DNA from 4 places in the Lactobacillus sp. UMNPBX15 genome. Region 1 is predicted to be linked to each of the others. Evidence: predicted binding sites of a transcription regulator. Region 1 holds the regulator's gene; each other region holds the start of a gene.
The links. Region 1 encodes NrdR, which represses ribonucleotide reductase genes. Its sites were predicted from a motif close to ACACNATATATNGTGT; they were not measured.
Positions count from the first base shown of each region.

Region 2: the regulator NrdR is predicted to act here: its motif matches at 2,042-2,057, upstream of nrdD (anaerobic ribonucleoside-triphosphate reductase).
Region 3: the regulator NrdR is predicted to act here: its motif matches at 2,021-2,036, upstream of CP366_RS03045 (deoxynucleoside kinase).
Region 4: the regulator NrdR is predicted to act here: its motif matches at 1,177-1,192, upstream of nrdJ (ribonucleoside-triphosphate reductase, adenosylcobalamin-dependent).

Region 1 is NZ_PCYV01000044.1:8,242-11,911, forward strand. It holds gene CP366_RS09490 (replication initiation and membrane attachment family protein) at 1-1,076, opposite strand, end outside; gene nrdR (transcriptional regulator NrdR) at 1,079-1,546, opposite strand; gene coaE (dephospho-CoA kinase) at 1,549-2,151, opposite strand; gene mutM (DNA-formamidopyrimidine glycosylase) at 2,148-2,978, opposite strand; gene polA (DNA polymerase I) at 2,987-3,670, opposite strand, start outside.
Region 2 is NZ_PCYV01000033.1:14,397-18,066, forward strand. It holds gene asnB (asparagine synthase (glutamine-hydrolyzing)) at 1-619, shown strand, start outside; gene CP366_RS08355 (hypothetical protein) at 641-1,924, shown strand; gene nrdD (anaerobic ribonucleoside-triphosphate reductase) at 2,098-3,670, shown strand, end outside.
Region 3 is NZ_PCYV01000006.1:60,346-64,015, reverse strand. It holds gene CP366_RS03060 (Cof-type HAD-IIB family hydrolase) at 1-8, shown strand, start outside; gene CP366_RS03055 (hypothetical protein) at 56-514, opposite strand; gene CP366_RS03050 (deoxynucleoside kinase) at 628-1,314, opposite strand; gene CP366_RS03045 (deoxynucleoside kinase) at 1,332-1,979, opposite strand; gene nagB (glucosamine-6-phosphate deaminase) at 2,274-2,993, opposite strand; gene CP366_RS03035 (aldo/keto reductase) at 3,120-3,670, shown strand, end outside.
Region 4 is NZ_PCYV01000023.1:7,411-11,080, reverse strand. It holds gene nrdJ (ribonucleoside-triphosphate reductase, adenosylcobalamin-dependent) at 1-1,106, opposite strand, end outside; gene CP366_RS06590 (oligopeptide ABC transporter substrate-binding protein) at 1,381-3,141, opposite strand; gene CP366_RS06585 (AI-2E family transporter) at 3,338-3,670, shown strand, end outside.

The DNA.
Region 1 (3,670 bases):
GTCAAACAGGTATGAATCAAAATATTAATCAAATCTTCCGGCAAGCCATACTGCGTGTGCAGCTGATTAATAATATAGTTTTCGCCTGGAGCTACAATTCCACCCTTTTCAGTTTTTAATTTGTATAAAAATTCAGATGGGGAATTTTCATTAGCTTCGAGTAACAATTTTCTATCATTAGCGTCCAAACCTTTGATAGTCGCAATAGCGCGCTTTTTGCCTTCTTCAATTTGTTTTTGAATGTTTTCCCTAGTATGCAATCGTTTATAATTTTCTGCTATGGTATTACTAATTTCATGCATGTTTAATTTATGTGTACCATGCAAACAGGGAACAGTCTCATCCACAAATTCCTGTTCCGATAAATTATATGTCTGTATTAAGCCCCGAATTTGGTTCTTTTTAATTTCTACTTCTTGAGCTGGAATTTGATAGACATTATATTGATCTTTAATCAGATCCCAATCAATTGGATCCTGGGCATTAATTTCAGCAGTTTCTACCTCAGGCGCTTTATTTTCCTGCGCAGCTTCTACTACCTCATTAGATGGATTAATTGCTTCATCCCCTGGCAAGCGAAAAACATCAAAAAAGTTGGCTGAGACATCGCGCGCATTCTTGATTGGCTTTTCACGCAGTTTTGCTTCCTTAGCAAAAGCATGACTCAAGTCATGAAAGGTTGGGCTGCCAACTTTTTCTTTCAACAAACTTGCTAGCAGTGGTGTTGCAAAAAATTTGTCTGCACTAGGAACCTGTAATAACTTAAAAACAATGATATTATTGAAGACATTATCCGCTAAAAAAGTTTGCACTAAACCTACGGCTTCCAGTTTATGCAAAGAATGAAACATATCTTTTAAACTACAATCAAGTTGCTCCTGTAGTGAATAAATTCCCTTTGCATCAGAAACAATACCATATGGATCATAGTCATTGATTAAAGTCTGATACAAGGCAATTGCCACCGCGCCAACCAAAGGCTGATACAATTTAATCAAGATTTTCTCATTCTCTGGAAAAAGGGTAATCTTGTTGGCTACATAATAAAGATGCTTAGGATCAGACGTTGCAAACATGACTAATTACCCTTTCCTTTTTTGGCCATCATATCTTCCATTGTCTTCATAAAGCTAGACATATCCTTGAACTCACGGTAAATTGAAGCAAAGCGAATATAAGCTACGTCATCCAAATTAGCCAAATCATCCATGACATACTGACCAATCTTCTTAGATGAAATTTCACTAACGCCTTGTTTTCTTACCTTATTTTCGACACGATCAACCAATTGCTCAAATTGTTCACTACTGATTGGCCGTTTTTGTCCGGCTGCCATTACTCCGTGCAAAATTTTCTTTCGACTGAATGGTTCACGGGTACCATCATTTTTTACTACCAACAAAGGAGCAGTTTCCACTCGTTCAAAAGTAGTAAAGCGAAAACCACAATTTTCACATTCTCTGCGCCGTCTAATAGCCCGGTTTTCATCACTAGGCCGCGAATCAATAACGCGAGAAGCATTTTGATGACAATTTGGACATTCCATAGTTATCCCTCTTCTCTAATCTTTACCAATAATTGTGCTAGTTTATTCTCTAGTTCTTTTATTGTACCAGTATTTGCCACTACAAAATCGGCCATTTTTTCTTTTTCAGCTAATGGCATCTGACTATTAATCCGCATTCTTGCTTCCTCGTCAGATAGATTATTACGCTTTTTTAAACGTTCAATCTGTAATTGCTCAGGAAGGGTAATCACTAAAACTCCATTAGCTACATGTTTTTTATCCAATCCCGCTTCAAAATACACTGGTGCATCTAAAATAACAAGAGCAAAATTCTGATATTCTTTTATCTTTGCTACTGTTTTATCGAAAATTAACGGATGCGTCAACTGATTTAATTCAGACAAGGCTCTTTTATTACTAAAAACTAATTGCCCTAATTTTTTACGATTTATTGTTTGGTCTGAATTTAAATATTCTACCCCAAAATGATCTTTAATCACTTGCCAAGATGCATTGCCCGGTTTCATCAGTTCGTGGGCAACTTGATCACAGTCAATAATCGGAATGTTTTTCTTTTTAAAAAAATCATCAGCAGTACTTTTACCGGTGGCAATTCCACCTGTTAATGCTAAGACATAACTCATTTATAAATCACCTGACAATGAGGACAAAAAGTGGTTCCCCGACCATTAACCTTAATTTTTTCAAATTTAGTACCACAAACTGGGCAGGGCTCACCTACATGACCGTAAACTTGCAATTTACTTTGAAAGCCACCGACTTGTCCATTCGCATTCAAAAAGGAATGAACTGTAGTACCTTGCAGCTTAATTGCTTCGGCAATAATTTTATTGATCTGATCATGTAATTCAGATACTTTTTCCACAGGAATTTTATTGGCCTGACTTAAAGGATGAATCTTGGTTCGCCAAAGAACCTCATCAACATAAATATTACCTAGACCAGCTACTACTGATTGATCAAGCAAAGTGTTTTTGATATTTTTCTTCTTACGCTTTAAGCCATTGATTAAATATTCTGAAGTAAATTTAGAACTATTTGGTTCTACTCCAAGCTTACCAATCCCTGTAGTTTGTCTTTCGGTGCCAGTTAAAATTAGCTGCATCCGCCCAAATTTGCGCACATCATTATAACGCAACGCTGTTCCATCAGTAAAAACAAACTCAACGTGATCGTGTTTATCCTTAGGCGCATCAGACGCAGTTAAATGATACTTTCCTTCCATTCGCAAATGAGAAACAATCGTTAAATTATCACTCAAGCGAATAAGCAAATACTTGGCGTAGCGATCAATATCGATAATCTTTTTACCAGGCAATTCAGATAAAAATTTTTCATGATCAGTCGCTACAATTTTTGGATACCACAAAATCACTTTTTTAATAGTTTTTCCCTTAACTAAAGGAAGCAGCGTTCTTCGAACTGTTTCAACTTCAGGCATTTCAGGCATTTTATCACCTACTTTGCATCATACCAATTGTGTCCCCAGCCAGAATCAGCAATCAATGGCACGTCCAACTTAACAGCTGATTGCATTACTTCAGGCACAATCTTTTTAATTGTTTCTAGCTCATCTTTTGGTACATCAAAAATCAATTCATCGTGTACCTGCACTACCATTTTAGTCTTCAAATGTAGTTCATCTAACTTCTTTTGCATGTTAATCATTGCAATTTTAATAATATCGGCAGCTGAACCTTGAATTGGTGAATTAATAGAAGTTCTTTCAGCAAAGGCACGCACGGTGTACTTCTTAGCGTGAATATCTGGCAAGTATCTGCGACGGTGCATGATTGTTTCGGCATAGCCCTTGTCACGTGCTTCTTGTACTGCTTTATTCATGTAATCCTTGATTTGAGGATATTGTTCGAAGTAGTTGTCGATAAATTCTTGCGCACGTTTTCTAGAAATACCTAAATTCTTGGACAAACCGTAATCGGAAATACCATAAACGATACCGAAGTTAACAGCCTTAGCGTGACGACGCATCAGTGGCGTTACTTGATCTGGTGAATCCAAGTGGAAAATCTTCATCGCGGTATGTGAGTGAATATCATAACCGGTCTTGAAGGCTTCTTGCATGTTTTGATCGCCCGAAACGTGAGCTAAAACACGAAGTTCAACTTGTGAGTAATCGCAAGA
Region 2 (3,670 bases), on a different contig from region 1:
CATTTTGCAGCCTACTTACCGCAATAAGTTAACCGTGAACGGTATCTATCAAAAGGACTTCAAGAAGGTTAAGGGTATTGACAATGTTAAGCAGATGCAATATATTGACTTGCACCACTTCATGCTTAATGACATTGAACAAAAGGCTGACAAGATTTCAATGGCTCACTCATTGGAAGTTCGTGTACCATACCTTGATAAAAAGATTGCAGAATTAGCTAACTCAATCCCAACTAAGTACTTAGTTAACCGTCATGATACTAAGTATGCTTTGCGTAAAGCTTCAGAAAAAGTTTTACCAGATGAGTGGGCTAAGAGACCTAAGCTTGGCTTCCCAACTCCAATTAAGCAATGGTTGAAGGAACCACGTTTTTACAAACAAGTTCATGCTCTTTTTGAAGAAGAATTTGTCAATGATATTTTTGACCAAAAGAAGATTATCAAGTTACTTGACGACAACTATGAAGGTGATGGCTCACATAGACGTCAAATCTGGACTATCTACACCTTCCTTGTTTGGTACAAGTTGTTCTTTGTTGATTACGAAAACACAGTTAAGAAATATCAACACGTGCAACCTGAAGTTGCTAAGCTAATTTCACAGGGTAAATTACTATAATTCTAGGGAGATTTTTTGAGGATGAGTAAAAAATTTACGCCGATCTTACTCGGTAGTGATATCAACGTGTATGGTATGGCACGTTCATTTAATGAAGCATATGGCATTAAAGTGAAGGCCTTAGCTGACGTTCAACTTGCTGCTACTCGTTATTCAAGCATTGTGGACGTTGAATTGCATCATGGCTTTAGTAGCGATCCTACTTTTATGGACGTGATGCACAAAAAGATGGAAGAATACAAGAATCACGAGGAGCCAGTTATCTTGATTGCTTGTGGTGATGGCTATGCTGAGTTGCTTTCTAAGCACCAAGATGAATTGAAAAAGGTCTTTATCGTTCCTTACATAAAATATGACTTACTTGAAAAATTAATCTCTAAGGAAGGCTTTTATGAAATTGCGGAAGAATATGGCTTGCCTTACCCTAAGACTAAGATCATTACGATGGATGACTACAAGTCAGGTAAGTACGAGGATGTCCCATTTGATTTCCCAGTGGAATTAAAGCCGGAAGATCCAGTTTCATGGTTGAAGTGTCAATTTGAAGGTCGGAAGAAGACTTTTGCCATTCAAGATAAGGCTGAATTTAAGGATATCGTAACTAAGATTTATACTCATGGCTACAACGCTGACCTTATTTTGCAAGACTTTATTCCTGGTGATGATTCTAACATGCGGACCTTGAATGCTTATGTTGATAAGAACCACCAAGTAAAAATGATGTGTTTAGGGCACCCATTATTGGAAGACCCAACTCCACAATCAATTGGTAATTACATGGCGATTTTGCCTGAGTACAATGAAAAATTGTACGAAGAAGTACAACAATTCCTTGAAAAGTTGAACTACACTGGTATGGCCAACTTTGATATCAAATATGATCCACGTGATGGTGAATTCAAGTTCTTCGAAATCAACTTACGTCAGGGACGTTCTAGCTTCTACGTAACTTTGAATGGTTACAACTTGGCTAAATGGTACATTGATGACTATGTTGAAGATGCCTTGAAAGATAAGGAAACAGTTTATGGTAATAAGCTTGAATCTAAATACAAGCTTTGGTTAGGCGTGCCTAAGAAGATCTTCAATAATTATGCTTATGACAACGACTATAAGACGACTGCTGACGAACTTATTCGTGAGGGCCGCTATGGTACTACTGTCTTTTATGACAAGGATAGAAACTTCAAGCGCTGGTTATTGATGAAGTACATGTTCCATAACTACTTCAAACGTTACAAGACTTACTATGAAGTTAATAAGGGTAAGATCTTTGACGAAGAAAATAAAAAATTAAACAAATAGTTTAAATTGAGAGGTAAAAAATGCCTCTCTTTTTTTCTAAAAAATTTTAGCTGAATCATTTCCCAATTTAATGGTCTTTTGGTTAATACAAGATATATTCATCTATATTTGAACATAATACAAGATGTTGTGCTTTGTGCTATGATAAAGACACGATATTTGGAGTGATTGAAATGCTAAAAGAAGAATTTAACCAACAAAATGTAACAAAATTTAATACGCCTAAAACTTTTGTTAAACGTGATGGGTCAAAGTATCCGTTCGCAATTTTTAAACTCAACATGGTTTTGCATAACCTAGATTTAGATAATGTAGCACCTGCTGTAATTGAAAAAATTGTGGCTAAACTAGATGCTGCTGATGAAGTAAATGCACAAGATGTAGCAGTTGCTTTTAGAGATAGCCTAAATGAGTTGGGTTATTTGGATGAAGCTAAAGCTTATGTGCAATACCGCAAGCACGATGAAGAGGAATGGATTAAACAAACCGATACTCGTGCACGGTTAAAGCGAATGGTTAATGGTGACCCAACGATTGTTAACGAGAATGCCAACAAAGATAGTGAGGTCTTCAGTACTCAACGTGATTTAACTGCCGGGACCGTTGGTAAAACAGTTGGTTTGACCATGATGCCTGAGCACATTGCTAAAGCCCACTTGCGCGGTGATATTCACTGGCATGACTTGGATTACACACCACTTTCACCAATGACTAACTGCTGTTTGATTGACTTTAAGGATATGCTAACTAATGGCTTCAAGATTGGAAATGCCTATATGACTAGTCCTAACTCAATCAATGTGGCTACACATCAAGTTACGCAAATTATTACTAATGTAGCTTCTAGTCAATATGGTGGCTGTTCTTTTGATCGAGCTGATGAAGTGTTGGCTCCTTTTGCAGAGAAAAACTACCAAAAGCATTTAAAGGATGCTGGCAAGTTTATTGATGATCCTGAAAAGCTGGAAGAATATGCTAAGAGTCAAACTAAGAAGGACATTTACGATGCCATGCAAGGCTTGGAATATGAGATTAATACCATGTTCTCTAGCCAAGGACAAACGCCATTTACTACTTTAGGTTTTGGTTTAGGTACTTCTTGGATTGAAAAAGAAATTCAAAAAGATATCTTGCGTATCAGAATTAAAGGATTGGGTAGAGAACGCAGAACCGCAATTTTCCCTAAATTAGTTTTCACCATTAAGAAGGGCTTGAACTTACATCCAGGGGACCCTAACTACGATGTTAAACAACTGGCTATTCAATGTTCAACTAAGCGGATGTATCCAGACGTTTTAATGTATGATACGATCAAGAAAATTACAGGTTCTTTCAAGGCTCCAATGGGCTGTCGTTCATTCTTACAAGGCTGGAAGGATGAAAATGGTAAGGAAGTTAACTCGGGCAGAATGAACTTGGGTGTTGTAACTGTTAACTTGCCAAGAATTGCCATGGAGAGTCATGGCGATAAGAAGTTATTCTGGGAAATCTTCAATACTAGAATGCGGACTTGCCACCAAGCTTTAGCCTTTAAGGGTAGACGTGCAATTCAAGCTAAGCCTGAAAATGCGCCAATTATGTATCAATATGGCGTCTTTGGTAAACGACTTAAGCCAGGTGATGATGTTAACGAGCTTTTCAAAAATGGTCGAGCTACGATTTCGTTAGGCTACATCGGTTTGTACGAAGTAGGGACAGTCTTTTATGGTCCTGATTGGGAACACAATGAAGAAGCACATGATTTTA
Region 3 (3,670 bases), on a different contig from region 1:
TTGAATAAATAAAAATCGCATAGAAGCTCTATGCGATTTATTATTTCCTGGGAAATTATTGTTTGTCTTTTTCAAAGATGTAGCTAACGAAGCTAAAGACTATGATAACTAACCCAGCAATGATCCAGCCCATAGTTGAAAATTTAGATCCAATTAAAAGTAATAGGGCAACCAGGAGAATATAAATAGTATCAAGTCCAATTGTCAGTTGCTTATATTTGCTTCCTAATTTTTTCAATAGAGAAGAACGGTATCTGGTTAGTAATTGCCGTCCAATAAGATAGATGACAACAAGGGTGTAGATTGCTGGAGTAATAAAATTAAATTGTTTTTGAAAATATAGAATCCATTCAATGATTAAGAGAATAACTAATATTGCATAGGCAAAGTTATCGGTTATTCTTTTTAGTTTAGTCAACTTTTTCTTTTGAGCGATGATTGCGACAATGCCCAAAATTAAGCAAACTATGATAAGTGGGAAAAACCATTGTCCACCGGTTACGGTTGATAACATAAAAACTCCTCCTTTAAACACATTTTTTCAAATTATACAAAAATAAAGCGAAAAATTCACTGTAAACAAAAAATCATTCAAAATGCATTCGTACGCAAATTGAATGTTTTTATTTATGCTTCAATTTGAATATCGGTAGGCTTTTCCCAATCTTCAGGTAATTTGCCCATCTCTTTTAATTTGTCAGTGATTTGATCCAAGACTATTTGCTTATCAGCTGGATTAGCCATGAAGTCTAATTTATCACCGTCAATTTCCATTTTAGGTGAGTAATCGTAGTTCTCATACCAAGGCTTGTAATAACGAAGCAGACGCTTGTAATAGTCCTCTAAAGTTGAATCATAACTTAACTGTTCATAGGGACGGCCACGTTTTTGAATTCGTTTGATCATCGTATCATAAGAAACATTAATGTGAACGAGCAAGTCAGGATTCTTCTTAGGCATCCGTTTTAGTTCGCTCATCATATTGTGCAATAACTCATAGTAAGTATCGACTTCTTCAGAAGTAGCACGGCCGATATCAGCGTTCATTTGGAAGAATAAGGCGTCTTCATAGATAGAACGATCTAAGACGTTATTATCTTCAGTGAGCGCGTCTTTAATGCTGTGGAAGCGTGTGTTCAAGAAATATACTTGCAATAAGAATGCATATTTTTTAGGGTCAGCGTAAAAAAGTGGCAAAACTGGATTGTCATCAACACTTTCATAGAAAGGCTTAGTCCCTAAATATTTAGATAAAATACCTGTTAAACTGGATTTACCGGCTCCAATTGGCCCGCTTAAAACAATAACTGTCATCACGTTCCTTCTTTTTCTTATAAGTTGCCGATTTCATGCAACTTTTCATCAATTTCTTTAAGTACTTCTTTTTGTGCATCCATGTTGGTAACAAAATCAAGTTTGTCGCCATTGATTTCTATCTTTGGTGAGGCATGATAATTTTCATACCATGGTTCGTAGTACTTTAAAAGTCTTGCGTAATAATCTTTCAAACCTGGATCAGTGCTGATTTGCTCAAATGAACGACCGCGCTTCTTGATTCGGTTAAGCATAGTATCAAGGGAGACATGAATGTAAATCAGTAAGTCAGGCTTCTTACTTGGATTGCCAGGAGTGTCTTCCATCATGTTGTCGAGTAAGTCATCGTAGATCTTGAACTCGGTTGGATCAGCGACCTTGCTATCGGCGTTCATCTTGAAAAACAGTGCATCTTCATAGATAGAACGATCGGAGACACTGTTTTTTTCTTGAATTGCTTGATTGATCTGTGCTAAACGGTGGTTAAGGAGATAAGTGTTAAGCAAAAAAGTGTAACGCTTCATGTCCTTGTAGTATAAAGGCAATACGGGATTGTTATCAACGCCCTCATAGAATGCCTGAGTCCCTAAATGTTCAGCTAGAATACTGGTTAAACTGGATTTACCGGCTCCAATTGGCCCACTTAAAACAATAACTTGAATCACATTCTTTCTTAAATACCATATGTAGACAATTATTAAGTTTAATACGATATGTTGTGGCACACAAGTGATTTTTTGATTATGTTTCACATCTAAAAGTCAAGGGTAGAAATAAAAAATCGAATAGGAATGAAACATAATTCGATAAAAAACTGAATTATGTTTCATTTTTTATATAAAAATGAAATTTTGTGAAGTATATTTCATTGTAGATACAGGCTGCTAAATAAAAAAACTAGGTCTTCCACGATTGTAGAAAGCCTAGCTTTTTCTATGCTAATAATTAAATTATTGTTTTTAGTTCTTGTATTTGTCATCCAATTCTTGTGCAGCTGCTTCATCAACGATAACAGTTACATCTGGGTGCTTTTGTAAAATTGATGCAGGAACTTCTTCAGTAATAGGTCCTTCGATCATTTCTTTGATAGCTTTAGCTTTCTTTTCACCAAAAGCCATCAAAACAATCTTCTTAGATTGCATAATATTAGCAGTACCCATGCAGATGGCACTCTTTGGCACTTCATCGATACTGTCAAAGAAGCGAGCATTAGCCTTGATAGTATTTTCGGTTAACTTAACTTCATGAGTGCCGATGTTGAATGGAGTGCCTGGTTCGTTAAAGGCAATGTGACCATTGCGGCCGATTCCTAATAGTTGAATGTCGATAGGATTGTCTTTGATAATTTGATCATATTCTTTACAAAAAGCATCAACGTCTTTTGCCATACCGTCAGGAACGTAAGTCTTCTTAAATGGCTTCTTGTCAAATAAATGCTTTTGCATGAAGTAGTGGTAGCTTTGAGGATTATCTGGGGTTAAACCAACGTATTCATCGAGGTTAATGCTGGTAAGATTTTCACAGTTAAGATCGCTTTTTACCCAGTTTTGGTAAAGTGTTTCAGGGGTTGAGCCGGTTGCCAAACCTAAGACTTTAGCACCGTTCTTGATTCCTTTTTCAAAAATTTCAAATGCTTTTGCTCCACCTTGAATTTTATTTTCGGTAACAATAACTTTCATAATTAAGACCTCCTCATTTACCGGTCTAGTCCATTATAAAATGGAATAGACCATTTTGTCAATTGGTTGATAAAAATAATTACGAATCAATTATGTTAAAATTTGAACATAAGGAAGTGAACGAGGATGAATTTTGAAAAACTAACAGGTTTAGGAATTGGTAGCTGGGGTTTGGGTGAAGATCCTAAAAAGAAAAAAGATGAAATAGCAGCTATTCGCTATGGCCTTGATCATGGCCTGAGTGTAATTGATACAGCCGAAATGTATGGGGATGGCCAAAGCGAAGAGCTAATTGGTGAAGCGATTAAAGGATATGATCGCGAAAAATTATTTTTGATTTCAAAATTCTACCCCTATCATGCAACGCCAAAACTAGAACGTCAGAGTCTAGAAGCCAGTCTAAAACGCCTTGGAACAGATCATCTGGATCTTTATCTATTACACTGGCGGGGCAGTCACCGCTTGTCTGATACGATCCGCGGCTTACAAGCATTACAAAAAGATGGCTTGATCCGTTATTGGGGTGTATCCAACTTTGATACGGCTGATATGCAGGAGCTTTTTACAGTGCCAGGTGGAGAAGAATGCTTTGCTAATGAAGACTTATACAATATCAGTGAACGTGGGACAGAATTTGATCTGCAAGCTTGGCAAGAAGAGCACGGTGTAAACTTTAT
Region 4 (3,670 bases), on a different contig from region 1:
GGGCCATAATTATTAAATTTAGAGTTAATTGCGACACTGTTGTTAGAAGCCCAGCGGTGATGATAAAGTTTTTCCTTATCTTGCTTCATCTTAATAAAGTCTTGATTATCGCTAGAGCCAAGAGCAAGTTCAGCAGAGCGACGGACATTGCCTGCAACAACTGTTTTACCAATCAAGTTACAAATATCAGTGCCGTCAACGGCAGTAAGCTTACTATTAACGCGAGCATTGATAACGTTGTTGATATCAATAAGCATCTCAACTAAAGGCATTGGGCCTGAAGCCGTACCACCGAAGCCATGGATCTTAGCACCATATGGACGAATGTCAGAGATATCGAGTGCTAATTTGATTTTGTGGTCTGGATTAGTGGCGTTAAAGTGCATGTCGATTAAACGGGCATTAGCTAAGACCCAACCTTCACGGGTGTCAGGCAGTTTGTAATAAATTGTGTCGTCAGGTACACTTTGCTTTTCCCATTCGTCTTTGTCGATGGCACCGACCTTGAGGGATGCCTCGTAAGATGGACTCTTTTTGTCGATGATTACGGCTAAATCCACTTTATTGTCGACGGAAGGAATTTGAGCGATATTTTCGTTGACCACTGAAAAACCAACACCGCCGCCCTTCATTAATTGGTCAAATAAGAAGGAGAAAGGCATTGAAACGGCTTTTTGCTCAGGATTAAGATAAGCAGGCACAATGTGGCTATCGCCGTATTTTTGTGGGCGAATTGCAATGAACCAGCAGTTATTTAAGGAATCACCGTTCCGCTTTTGATAATCAGTACCTGAAATCCAAAGATTACGACCAGACGGAGTAGCAGCTAAGCCATAGACTAAACGAAATAGTTTTTGTGCTTCATTAGTTAACTCCGTAATTACTTCTGCAGAAGGATTATCATGCAAGCGCGGATCAAGGTTAATATTACCTTCAATAACTCGTTTGACAGTTTCATCCCAATTCTCAGCTCTATTTTGGTCAGGAAGCCAGCGGGCATAAGTTCTCTTGTAGGTAACCCAACCTAATTCTCCCCAATGAGGTTTAACTTCTTGTTTCACTGAATCGATAAAGTCAGGATCCAGCTTAATTCTTGTGGTAGGCATAAAAAACTCACTCCTAAAAGTTACTATTGTTTCACAAAACACATTATCTGTGAATACATTTATGATAATACCACAATATGTTGTGTTATGTATTAAAAATTTTTCACATAAAAGGGACTTGCATTCTACAATTTAGGTTAGTAATAGGGGTTGAGAAAAATAAAAAAATATTCAGCAACAAATTTGCTACTGAATATTTTGAGATTAATTGATAGGGGTTAAAAAGTAAATTTTATTTGTTATAGAAAATATAGAAAAAGGATTGTTCAAGAAATTATTTTACGAAACCTGCAGTGAACCAAGTGTTGGCACTAGGCTTAAGTGACCAGCCAGTGACCTTCTTGTTAACAGCAGTGACTGAGTATTGGTTGGTAGTTGGCACAACGTATGCTTCATCATACATCCACTTCTGCCACTTCTTGAAGGCATTAGCACGGTAAGTAGGATTGAAGGCCTTCTCTGAGTCGATATCAGCCAAAAGCTTAGTTTGCTTAGGTGAAACGAAACGAGCAAAGTTGTATGGTGCAGCTTCATTGTAAAGGTCGTTAGGGGATGGTTCACTTGAAAGTGACCAACCACCTTCGAAGACGTCGATTCTTGGATCGTCAGATTGGACAGCTTGTACCCAGTTGTTGAATTCCATTAGACGGCCGCCGACAAATTTAACATCCAAACCAACTTTCTTCCATTGTTGGATGTAGTTTCTCCAAACAGGTTCAGCGGTAGTTGAGTTGTTTCTAACAGCCAAGTTAATTACTAACTTCTTGCCGTTAGGTTGAACTCTGTATTCACCCTTCTTCTTGTAGCCGGCTTTATCCAATAATTCGTTAGCCTTCTTCAAGTTGTATGGGTAACCCTTGATTGACTTGTCAGTATAATCACCAAATTGTTCAGGGATCAAAGTGTTAACGCGGAAGGCCAAGCCGTGGTAGTAACGTTTAGCGACTGCATCAACGTTCATTGCATAAGCCATAGCTTTACGTAATGATGGATTATTCATCTTAGAATTCTTGTTTTCAACGTTTTTGCCAGCCTTTTTGTCCCATTTACCTACCTTAAAGCCTAAGTAGCTATAAGATAGAGGCACTTTGCCGATAAAGTTAGTGTCAGTGGCATTCTTAACATCTTCCCATTGGGTATTAACGACACCAGCTACGTCGAACTTGTGACTCTTGATGGCTTGAGTAACTGAGTTGGTACCGATGACTGTCATGGATACCTTTTCCAAGTTTGGTGTACCACGCCAGTAATGCGGGTTACGTTCCCAAGTGACAGATTGACCACGAACAAGCTTGCTTACGCGGAATGGGCCGTAGAAGAGTGGTTGTTTTCTAACCTTGTCACTAGACATCAACTTGGAGAATGGTACGTCCTTTAAGTAATGGTAAGGTTCAGCGTATTCCCAGAAGTAACCGTTACCTGATTGAAGCATACCAGGCTTCATTTGTTTAAAGTGAATTACGACCTTGCGGCCATTTTCGCCATCAGGCATCTCAATACCAGAAATCTTCTTGCTCTTGCCTTCGTGATATTCTGCTAAACCAACAATGTCGGCAAGAGAATCGGTATAACGTTGTGACTTGGAGTCTTTATTAGCAATAATTTCATAAGCGTATTCCACGTCTTTAGCATTAACTTGCTTGCCGTCTGACCACTTAACACCCTTCTTAACCTCGATAGTTACGGTCTTGGCTTTACGGTCAAGCTTAAAGGTAGCAGCACCTTTATTGTTAATCTTGTATTGATCGTTGACTGAGAATAACCCTTCTTGTCCTGGTTCTGCAACTTGGGAGTCGGTATCAGTATCAGATAATTCTGGCAAGAAAATACCAGTGAAGGGACTATCTGACTCGATAGCGTAATTTAAGGTCCCACCTTTTTTAACACTTTTCACAGGAACAGTTTGACTGAACTTGTGATGTGTATCTGCCGCATCATTAGTCTTGGCATTCTTATTATTACCACAGGCAACTAAACTTAAAGCTGCCCCAGAAACAAGTGCTAATGCACCAAAATATCGTTTTGCTTTACTCATTCAAAAAGCACCTCCAAATAAATTAAAAATATTTTAGTTTTATTCTATGATATTAAAATGAAAAAAGCAATAGAAAAATTAATAAAAATGTGAAAAATATTATTTTTAAATTATTTTTGAAGCTAAGATTAGTTTTCTTTCTTGGCTAATTAGGCATAAAATAAGGAAATAACAGCTTTTTATGTTGGAGGAAAATATGGATACAGCCTGGGAAAAATTTAAAAATAATATTCCATTACGTCGGTTTGTGGTACTGCTATTAATTATTGCCTGCCTTTATGAAATACGAGCAATGATGAACACAGTATTATTAACTTTTATTTTTACTTATGTGATCGTGCATTTAATTCATCTAGTGCAGCGGTATTTTCCTAAAATACCAACAGGTCTAATTGTTGCGGTAACATATCTAATTATCTTGGCGCTGCTTTATTTCGTGGTTACCATTTATTTGCCCATGTTAGTTGGCCAAATATCTAAAATGGTAAAGTCAGTGATGGCGTTTTATGAATCAAATGAATCATCGCGC